DNA from 3 places in the Streptomyces sp. NPDC048111 genome. Region 3 is predicted to be linked to each of the others. Evidence: riboswitches for the same ligand, from Rfam matches in the RefSeq annotation. Region 3 holds a riboswitch; each other region holds the start of a gene.
What was found. A riboswitch is a leader RNA that binds a small molecule or an ion and turns the genes downstream of it on or off. The one in region 3 is predicted to bind cyclic di-AMP.
Positions count from the first base shown of each region.

Region 1: another riboswitch for cyclic di-AMP. It lies ahead of ACGF3I_RS01685 (transglycosylase SLT domain-containing protein); the one in region 3 lies ahead of ACGF3I_RS30905 (transglycosylase family protein).
Region 2: another riboswitch for cyclic di-AMP. It lies ahead of ACGF3I_RS33530 (M23 family metallopeptidase); the one in region 3 lies ahead of ACGF3I_RS30905 (transglycosylase family protein).

Region 1 covers NZ_JBIDBD010000001.1:371,068-374,309, reverse strand. Annotated here, with positions in the region: gene ACGF3I_RS01695 (RraA family protein) at 1-323, opposite strand, end outside; gene ACGF3I_RS01690 (carbohydrate kinase family protein) at 469-1,383, opposite strand; cyclic di-AMP (ydaO/yuaA leader) riboswitch at 1,786-1,969, shown strand; gene ACGF3I_RS01685 (transglycosylase SLT domain-containing protein) at 1,972-2,751, shown strand; gene ACGF3I_RS01680 (STAS domain-containing protein) at 3,099-3,242, shown strand, end outside.
Region 2 covers NZ_JBIDBD010000044.1:21,526-24,767, forward strand. Annotated here, with positions in the region: gene ACGF3I_RS33525 (PrsW family intramembrane metalloprotease) at 1-330, shown strand, start outside; gene ACGF3I_RS33530 (M23 family metallopeptidase) at 395-1,462, opposite strand; cyclic di-AMP (ydaO/yuaA leader) riboswitch at 1,474-1,645, opposite strand; gene ACGF3I_RS33535 (PP2C family protein-serine/threonine phosphatase) at 1,916-3,037, opposite strand.
Region 3 covers NZ_JBIDBD010000033.1:1,927-5,168, reverse strand. Annotated here, with positions in the region: gene eno (phosphopyruvate hydratase) at 1-948, opposite strand, end outside; gene ACGF3I_RS30905 (transglycosylase family protein) at 1,207-1,890, opposite strand; cyclic di-AMP (ydaO/yuaA leader) riboswitch at 1,894-2,061, opposite strand; gene ACGF3I_RS30900 (transglycosylase family protein) at 2,319-3,242, opposite strand, start outside.

The DNA.
Region 1 (3,242 bases), on a different contig from region 3:
TCGGCGAGGTCACGGATCACTCCGTCGAGCACGAACGCCGCGATGCCCCGGCGCTGGGCCACGGCGCACACGTTGCCTCCGGCGAGCGCGTAGTCCAGGTCGCCCGATTGCACGACGACGACCGTCCCGGGCTCGGCCCGGTGGATGGCCGCGTGCAGCATGAGATTGTCACCGGGCGGACAGCGAACGGTGAATGCGGGCCCGGCCACCCGGGGAATCGGGGACCACAAAGGGCGAATGCCGATATCCATGACCTGGTCGCGGCCGAGGAGATCGGCGAGCGTGGTCGGAGGAATGTCCTTGAATTCCGCGTGGTCGTTCATGCTCTTTCTCCTGTTGCGTGTGGCTGATGGGTCGACAAGCGCGTCAGCCACGTTCTGACGGGGATGGTGGAACGGAATTGACGGGGTCCCAGATGCTGGGGCGGTAGAGGCTCGGGCCGTGTCCAGTGCGAACTCGGAAACGTTCTCAGGCGGATTGATCCGCCGCCAGGAGGCGGTCCCGCGACAGGGGATCGGTGGCGGCCGGGGCCGTGCAGGCGTGGGCGCCCGCGAGCGCGCCGAGCCGTCCGCAGTCAAGGGCGTCCCGGCCGTCGAGCCGGCCGTACAGGAAGCCGCTGACATAGGCGTCGCCCGCGCCGTTGGTGTCCACGACGGGAGCGGGCGGCGCGACGGCCGGAACGTGCTGGGGGTGGGCGCCGCCGTCGCGGGTCAGCACGTAGGAGCCCGCGGCCCCGGCGGTGGCCACGACCGTGTCGGCGCGTCCTTCGCGGAGGATCTCCCGCATCAGCGCGGGCGTTCGGTCCCCCGCGCCCGCCGAGCTGAGGAAGACGAGGTCGGCCCGGAGCGCGAACTCCCGGTGGTGGTCGGCCAGTCCGTCCCAGTCGTGCAGATCGGTGGAGACGGAAACGCCGAGTTCCTCGATGTCGTCGAAGAGGAAGCGGGAGAAATTCATGATGGACAGATGGACATGGCGGGTCCGGCGCAGCCAAGGGAGGTAGAAGTCGGGCGGCATCCGCAGGTCCGCCGGGTCGCGGGCGTCGTAGAAGGACATCCGGCGGCCGTCCGCCGCCACCAGGTTCACCGCGCGGCGGGTGCCGGCCGCTGAGATCAGCGGTGCGAAGTCGACGTCTGCGGCCGCCAGCATCTCGCGCACCCTCGCACCGGTCGCGTCCTCGCCGATGCAGTCGAGCAGGCCGACCGCGAGGCCGAGCGCCCGCGTCCCGAGGGCGACGTTCGCGCCCGTGTGGCCGGGCCACTCCTCGATCGGGCCGACCTGCACGGAGTCGGCCAGGGGTACGGGCAGGGATTCGACCCGGACGACGGTGTCCACCCCCGTTCCCCCCACCACCAGGACGTCGTACCGCGCACCGTCTCGGATCACTGTTCCACCTCTCTGCCGCCGTCCCCCCGTGCGGGGCGGTCCGTGAGCATGATCGCGGACGGGTTCCGGGGGCGTACGGCCGACAGCCCAAGTGTCCTGAATGGGCGGTTATGTGGGGCTCGATCGGCGGCGCAGTAATGTCCTAATTGGGGGTAATGAGTACACCCCTCCTCTTTTGTCGAAGGGCTCTTCGGTTGCACCGCGGGCGAGTGAATTGGGTCACGTGCGGCGTGCGGGGCGGGCCAGGGCGGTCGACGTCAGTTCTGTTTCCCCGAAAGCGAGTTGGGGATTTCGGTGGGGTGCGGATCCGCTGTCCATTCAAGTTGATCTATATCCGTGAGTGCGCCGCATGAATTCCGGCCTTGTTTCCGCTCGGCCTATTCGTCTACGTTCACCGTCAATCCGGAAGGAACGCCGAATCCTGCCGCCGTCCGGAGCCTCCCACACACGTACGGCAGGAGCGGGGGACCCAGGTAAGCCGCCGAACCGGATTCCGGAACGGCTGGGGTGAAGTCGCGCATGCCGCGGCCGGACATCTCCCGTCCGAACCCGACAGCTCACCTCGTAGGCGACGGAGAGGAAAACACCATGCCTGCAAAGGGCAAGCACCGCCGTCCGAAGTCCAGCGCGTTCTCCCGCCGCCTCGCCGTCGCGGGCACCGGCGGCGCCGTTCTGGCCATGCCGGTGATCGGCGCGACCACGGCCTCCGCCGCCCCGTCGCACGCGGCCACCGCGGTCACGTCCGCCCCCGCCGTCGCCGCGGCCAAGACGGTCACGGCCGCGAAGGCCGCCCCCACGAGCTACTCCGTCGCCGCCGGCGACTCGCTCGCCAAGATCGCGGACGCCCTCCAGGTGACCGGCGGCTGGAAGCAGCTGTACCAGGACAACCAGGGCGTCATCGGCAGCAACCCGGCGCTGATCCACCCGGGCCTCAAGCTGACCATCGGCGGCGCCGCCGCGAGCACCGCCCGCGACGCCTCGGCCGACCGCGCCGACCGCTCCGCGCGGACGACCACGCTCGCCACCCCGGCCTCGACGAAGTTGTACGCGAACAACCTGGACGGCTGGATCAGGCAGTCGCTCGACATCATGGCCCAGCACGGCATCCCGGGCAGCTACGACGGCATCTACCGCAACATCATGCGGGAGTCCTCGGGCAACCCGATGGCGATCAACAACTGGGACTCCAACGCCGTGGCCGGAACCCCCTCCAAGGGCCTCCTCCAGGTGATCCAGCCCACGTTCAGCGCCTTCCACGTGCCGGGCACGTCCACGGACCTCTACGACCCGATCGCCAACATCACCGCCGCGTGCAACTACGCGGCCAAGACCTACGGCTCGATCGACAACGTCTTCGGGGCCTACTGACAGACCCTGTGGCCGGGCGCTCTCGGAGGCGGGGAGCGAGCGCCCGGCCACAGCACGGCTCATCGCCGGCCTCCGCACGGTCACAACTGACCGTGCGGCATTGCCTTTTGGGGGTTCGGCCGCGCGCCGGGCCGCCGCCTCCAGGTGCTCAACGCTGCCGCTCCCGGGTGCTCAAGCCGGGGTGGCGCAACTTTCGTTCACCCTCCGGAGTGAACAAATCGCTGGCTGCACGTTTCTGCATGCGCGGCTGTTCCTAGGGTGCTAGTGCGTCACCCCGGAACCACGGTGACTGTCCCACTACCGAGTACTCCCGCGCCGCGGGGGTCAGTTCTGGACCGGGAGCTGCCATGGGATCCACCACTCAGCCGTCCGTCTTCGCTCCCGTACCCCTGCCGCCGGGGCTGCTGCCGGACCGCAGCCGCACCGCCCGCACCTACCTGATGCGCGGGTTCACCGTCGTCGAGGTCCACGGCACCGTCGACCTGGCCAGC
Region 2 (3,242 bases), on a different contig from region 3:
CGGGCGGTCGCCGAGTACGAGGCGTTCGCGACGGCGCTCGCCTTCCTGCGGCACGGGGCGTACCGCAGCCCGGGAGCCACCGGGCCCGGCCCGGACTTCGCGGCCCGCGAGCAGGAGCTGCTCCACCATCTGTGGGAGCGCAAGCCCGTCGCAGCCCCGGCGCTGCTGTACGCGGCCGGGGCCACGGGCCGCATGTGGCCACCCCCGCACCCGGGCCCGCCGCACCCCTACACCCAGCACGCCCAGTACGCCCCGCACCAGCACCCGCACCCGCATCCGCACCCCGCACCGTACGGCCGGCCCGGCCCGTACAACCCGTACCTCGGCTGAACCGGCCCCCGGCGGGGTCAGCGGCACCGGGGAACGGCGCCGGGTGCCCGCGTCCGCACCGGTCTCAGGGGTTCAGACCCTTGGACTGGAGCCAGGCCATCGGGTCCACCCCCGTACCGGACGGCACATGCACCTCCAGGTGCAGATGTGGCCCGGTCACATTCCCCGTCGCCCCCACCCGCCCGATGACGTCCCCCGTCCCCACCCGCTGCCCCACACTCACCGCGAGCGACGACTGATGGCAGTACCAGAGCTCGCTCCCGTCATCGAGCTGGATGACCGTGCGGTACCCGTACGCCCCCGCCCACCCGGCCGACTTGACGGTCCCGGCGTGGATCGCCTTCAGCGGTGTCCCGGTCGGCGCGGCGAAGTCGAGACCGGTGTGGTGGCCGGAGGACCACATCGAGCCGGCCTCGCCGAACGTCGAGGTGAGCGTGTACGAGCCGACCGGCAGCGAGTAGCTCGCCGCGAGCTTGGCGAGGCGCTCCTCCTCCGCCTTCTTGGCCGCAGCGGCCTCGGCCGCCTCCGCCGCCTTCTTCTCGGCAGCCGCCTTGGCCTCGGCGGCGCCCTGCCGGGCCTTGGCCTCCTCGGCCGCCCGCTGCGCCGCCGCCTGCTGGGCCGCCGCCTTCGCTTCGGCGGCGGCACCGGCCTTCTGCTGCTCGGCCTGCTGCAGGATGCGCGCGCGCAGCGCCTCCCCCGCGTCGGTGGCACCCTGCTCGGCGTCACCACCGGACAGCCCCATCGCGGTGAGCGGCGCGGCAGCGGCCTCGGGGGCGTGGCCGCCGGACGCATCGTGCGCGTCGTGCGCGACGAGCGCGCCGACGCCGGGCAGCGACCCGAGGTCGGGCAGGTTCTCGCTGATGGCGTCCGGCAGGGATATGGAGACCGGCGGCTTGGGCTGCGCGGTGGCCATGCCGCCCGCGCCCACCGCCGCGATGACGCCCACCCCGAGCACGGTGGAACTGCGGGCGAGCCCGCCGCGCTGTCTCGCCACTCTGTGCCGGCCGCGGACGGGGCGCACCGATTCCTCGGTCGGGTCCCACTCCTCCCAGCTCTCGTGCTCGCCGGGCGCGTCCCCGTACAGGGAGACAGGAGGGAGGGGGGTGTCGAGAGCAGGCTCGTTGGACGCCACGGGAGGGCGCTCCTTTCCTTCCTTCTCGCCTGCCGGGTTAGCGGGTGGGGCCTCCTGGCCCGCAAGGCCAAGGGGGAGGGTTCGGAGCAGGAAGGTCTCCTACGGGCGCCCATGACGGACGTCCGATTCACCCTGGTTTGGTGGGTCCCCGGTTCCCCGAAGGGGATTCGGCGCAGGCGCGCGGTGCCGCCTTGGCGGCGGCTGGGACGACCGCGCTGCGTTATCGAACGTTAATAGACACCTGCCGTGGATTCCAAGCCGTTCCCACTGATCGTTAACGGTTCCGGCCAGGACGTAGCACTCACCTCCGGGGCAATTCGGGCGAGTTGACGCCCCCTTGGGCGCGACCCCGAGGCCTGCCACTTCTGACGGTGTGTCAATTGTTATGCGCAGGGAGACCCTTCGGACACCCACCGTGACGGTCCCGGCGGCCGTCCGCGCAGGGACGGCCCCTCACTTCACGATCCTGACCGTCCGCCGCCGGTCGGGCTGGCGCTCCGTCGGCCGGGCCACCGCGAGCAGCGCCATGTCGTCGCTCGAACCGCCGCCCGTGTAGCGGCGTACGTCGTCCACGAGCGCGTCCAGGACCTCGTCCGGGCCGGGGAAGATCGCGCCGCGCAGCCGGGCGGCCGGGTCGTAGAAGACACCCGCACGGTCGCGCGCCTCGGACAGGCCGTCGGTGTAGAGCAGCAGCGTCGACCCGGGCGGGAACGGGCACTCGTCCGCCCGGTCCGGCCACACCCCGAGGTCGGCCATGCCCAGCGGCAACGCGGGCTCGCTCGGCACGAGCGCGTCGAGCGAACCGTCCGGGTGCAGCAGGAACGGCTCGGGGTGGCCCCGGTTCACCAGGCGCATGGTGCCCTCGCCGCGGGGGATCTCGGCGAGCAGCGCCGTGGTGAAGCCCTCGACCGCGTCCAGCCGGTCGCGCCGGGTGCCCTCGCGGGCCAGCGCCCGCTCCAGCCGCCCGGTCACCGCCTCCAGGGACGACTCCTGCTCGGCGGCCTCCCGGAACGCGCCGATCACCACGGCCACCGCCTCCACCGCCTGAAGCCCCTTGCCGCGTACGTCACCGACGATGAGCCGGACGCCGTACGGGGTGTCCTGCACCGCGAACAGGTCGCCCCCGATGAACGCGTCCGCCTGCGCCGCCTCGTACCGCGCGGCCACGTGCAGACCGCCGATGCGGGAGGCGGGCGTGGGCAGCACGGCGCGCTGCGCGGTCTCCGCGATGACCCGCGCCGAGGCGAGCTGCTCGCCGCTGCGGCGCAGGATGCGGTTGATGACGAGGGCGAGCGCGCCCACCGTCAGCACGGTGAACAGCTCGCTCGCGCCTTCGCCGAGGTTGGGGAGGTCGTGTATGAACCAGAGCGCCACGACGGCGCTCACCGAGCCGAGCCCGACGGCGGCGGTGCCGCGCTCCGAGTAGAACGGGGCCGCGGCGACCGGGGCGCCCGCGAACAGGGCGGCGGCGGTCAGCTCGGGCGGGCTCAGGGCGTCGAAGGCGAAGCCCACGAGGACGAGCAGTACGGGTAGCGCCCGTACCAGGCGCCTCTCGCCCTCTGCTCGCTGCCGCACCCATCCAGCCTGGCCCCTCCCGGCCCCAGAGGCGACTCGGCACGTCCAAGCAGGTGGTCCCGGCCGGGGGGGCTGGGGTTATGGCGGGCTGGACGGGGTGAGCCCGGCCCGGGGGCCGGTGCCCGTGCGCCCAGGGCGATTCGCCGGCCGGACGGGGTGGCCCGGCCCGGGGCCGGGGAGCGGCTCGGCCCGGGTCCCGGGAGGC
Region 3 (3,242 bases):
CACGAACAGGTCGTCACCGACGATCTGGACCTTGGAGCCCAGACGCGAGGTGATGGTGTTCCAGCCGGCCCAGTCGTCCTCGAACAGCGGGTCCTCGATGGAGACCAGCGGGTACGCGGAGACGAGCTCCTCGTAGTACTCGGTCATCTCGGCGGCCGAGCGGGACTTGCCCTCGAACTCGTACTTGCCGTCCTTGTAGAACTCGGACGCGGCGACGTCGAGCGCGAGCGCGATGTCCTTGCCCGGGACGTAGCCGGCTTCCTTGACGGCCTCGACGATGAGGTCGAGGGCGGCGCGGTTGGACTCCAGGTTCGGCGCGAAGCCGCCCTCGTCGCCGAGGCCGGTGGACAGGCCCTTGCGCTTCAGGACGCCCTTGAGCGTGTGGTAGACCTCGGCACCCCAGCGAAGGGCCTCGGAGAAGGACTCCGCGCCGATCGGCGCGATCATGAACTCCTGGATGTCGACGTTGGAGTCGGCGTGCGACCCACCGTTGAGGATGTTCATCATCGGGACGGGCAGCAGGTGCGCGTTCGGGCCGCCCAGGTAGCGGAACAGCGGCAGGTCGCTGGCCTCGGAGGCGGCGTGCGCGACGGCGAGCGAGACACCGAGGATGGCGTTGGCGCCGAGCGAGCCCTTGTTGTCCGTGGCGTCCAGGTCGAACATGGCCTGGTCGATCAGGCGCTGCTCGGTGGCGTCGTAGCCGACGAGCTCCGGGCCGATCTGCTCGATGACGGCGAGGACGGCCTTCTCGACACCCTTGCCGCCGTAGCGGTTGGGGTCTCCGTCGCGGAGCTCGATGGCCTCGAAGGCACCGGTGGAGGCGCCGGACGGAACTGCAGCACGGCCGGTGCTGCCGTCGTCGAGGCCGACCTCGACCTCGACCGTGGGGTTGCCTCGGGAGTCCAGGATTTCCCGGGCTACGACGACGTCGATGGACGGCACGAGCATCTCCTTCTGGGATGTGACGCTAGATGTGACGCAAGCAGTGCAGGGACATGCGGGGTCGCTTCGCCTTGCGACAAGAGCCTAACCGGCTCCGGGGCTCCGGCCAGCCGAGTGCCCGCCTCCTGGGACGAAAAAGGGCCCAATGGCCTGGATTCCCGGGCAAACGACCACAAGACTACTGTCCGGTAACAGCGAAAACCCCGGCCCGGCGCGCACGGGGGACATGCGCGCCGGGCCGGGGCGGCCCGAGGGCTACCGGTCTCAGCCGAGGTGCAGCTTCTGGCCCGGGAAGATCAGGTTCGCGTCCTTGACGATGTTCTTGTTCAGGTCGAACAGGTGCTGCCAGCCGCCCTTGGTGTGGTTGGCGGTCGCGATGGTGCCGAGGGTGTCGCCGGACTTGACGGTGTATTCGCCGTCGCCCTGCTTGACCGGCTCGCTGCGCTGCTCGCTGCGGCTGGCCTTGGGGGCGGACTCGGCGCGCTGCGTCTTCTGCTGCGGCTTGGCCTGCTTGGGCTTCGAGGACTTCGAAGAAGAGGACGAGCCGGAGGTGTCGACGTCGGCCTTGGCGCCGCCGGACGTCAGGTTGCCGGCGCCGGCGCAGGACCAGGCACCCGGGCCCTGGATCGCGAGCAGCTTCTCGGCGGCGGCGATCTGCTGGCCCTTGGTGGCGAGGTCGGCGCGCGCGGCGTACTGGGTGCCGCCGGCGGCGGCCCAGGAGGACTGCGAGAACTGCAGGCCGCCGTAGTAGCCGTTGCCGGTGTTGATGGACCAGTTGCCGCCGGACTCGCACTGGGCGACGGCGTCCCAGGTCGACACGGAGGCGGCGGAGGCATTGCCGGCCGCCATCAGCGGGGCGGCGACGACGGCACCGGTGACACCGGCCAGCGTGGCGACACGGACGGCCTTGGACGGGCGGCGGTGCTTGCCCTTGCTGGAAAGCAGCATGGAGTTTCTCCTCACCGACGCCTGCGAGGTGAGCTGTCGGGTTCGGGCGTGAGCTGCCCGGCCGGACGTGGTGCGTCCGTCTTCACCCCAAGCCGTTGCGGCAGTCCTGTGAACTGCCGGGCCCGGCACTTACCTTGGGTCCCCCGCTCCTGCCTACGGCGCATAAGCGTCGACTGTTCCCATCGGCCGACGGCAGGATTCGGCGTGCTCGGTCGACGGGGCTCGCGGTGACGAGCGAGTCCGACGAAAACACACGCCCCGCCAATGTTCAAAGACGCACATCGGGGAGAAATCCCCCCTACTTGCCGCCACAGAAGGGGCGTTTACGCAGGTGAGGGGCGGGGCGGACGGACCGGGCAGACGGGACACGCCAGTTGGGGCGAAGAGACCCATGTCTCACTTGCACACAACGGACATAGCCCCGCGAACTAACCCTGCTTCGGCGTCGAGTTCGGGGTCGCCGCAGCGCCCGTCACCTTCGTCAGGTCCAGGCTCTGGCCAGGCAGGATGAGGTTCGGGTCGGTGCCGATCAGCTTCTCGTTGGCGTGGTAGAGCGCGGGCCAGCCGCCCTCGACCTTGTTCGCCTCGGCGATGACCGAGAGGTTGTCGCCGGGGCGGACGGTGTAGTCGCCGTCGGCCGCCGGGGTGTTGCCGCTCTCACGTGAGGCGTCGTCACCTCTCGAGGCGTGGCGTCCGGAATCGCGGCTATCGGCCGAGTTGCCCGAATTGTTCGAACCGCTGGGATCGCCCGGCCCGTTCGAGCCGGCCGGGCCCGTCGGCGCCGTCGAGCCGCCCGCGGTACCCGAAGCACCCGGAGCGGTCGACCCCGTGGCACCGGGCGTCGTGCCCTTGCCCTCCTCCGGCGCGGGCGTTCCGCGGTGCTTGCCGCCGGCCGGGGTGGAAGCGGACGGCGCGGGGGACTTGGCCGGGTCGCCCGGCAGGGCGGCGCCGGGGGGCGGGGTGGCCGGGGTCGGGGTGCCCGGGGCGGGGGTGGCGTCGGGGGTCTTGGCCGGCGGGGCGGTGGGGGCGGTCGTGCCGGTGTCGGGCACGCCCGGGTCCACGTCCGCCGAACCGCCGCCCGTGGTGAGCCCGGCGGCGGTGCCGCAGTTCGCGAAGGCCTGGGGCCCCTTGGCCGCAAGCACCTTCTCGGCCACGGCTATCTGCTGGGCGCGGCTCGCGAGGTCGGCGCGCTGGGCGTACTCGTTGCCGCCGTACGCCTCCCAGGTCGCCTGCGAGAACTGGAGCCCGCCGTACAGGCCGTTGCCGAAGTCGGCGCTCCACATGCCACCGGACTCGCAGGAGGCCACCTGGTTCCAGGTGTTCGCGTCCGCGGCGTTCGCGCCGGTCGCGGC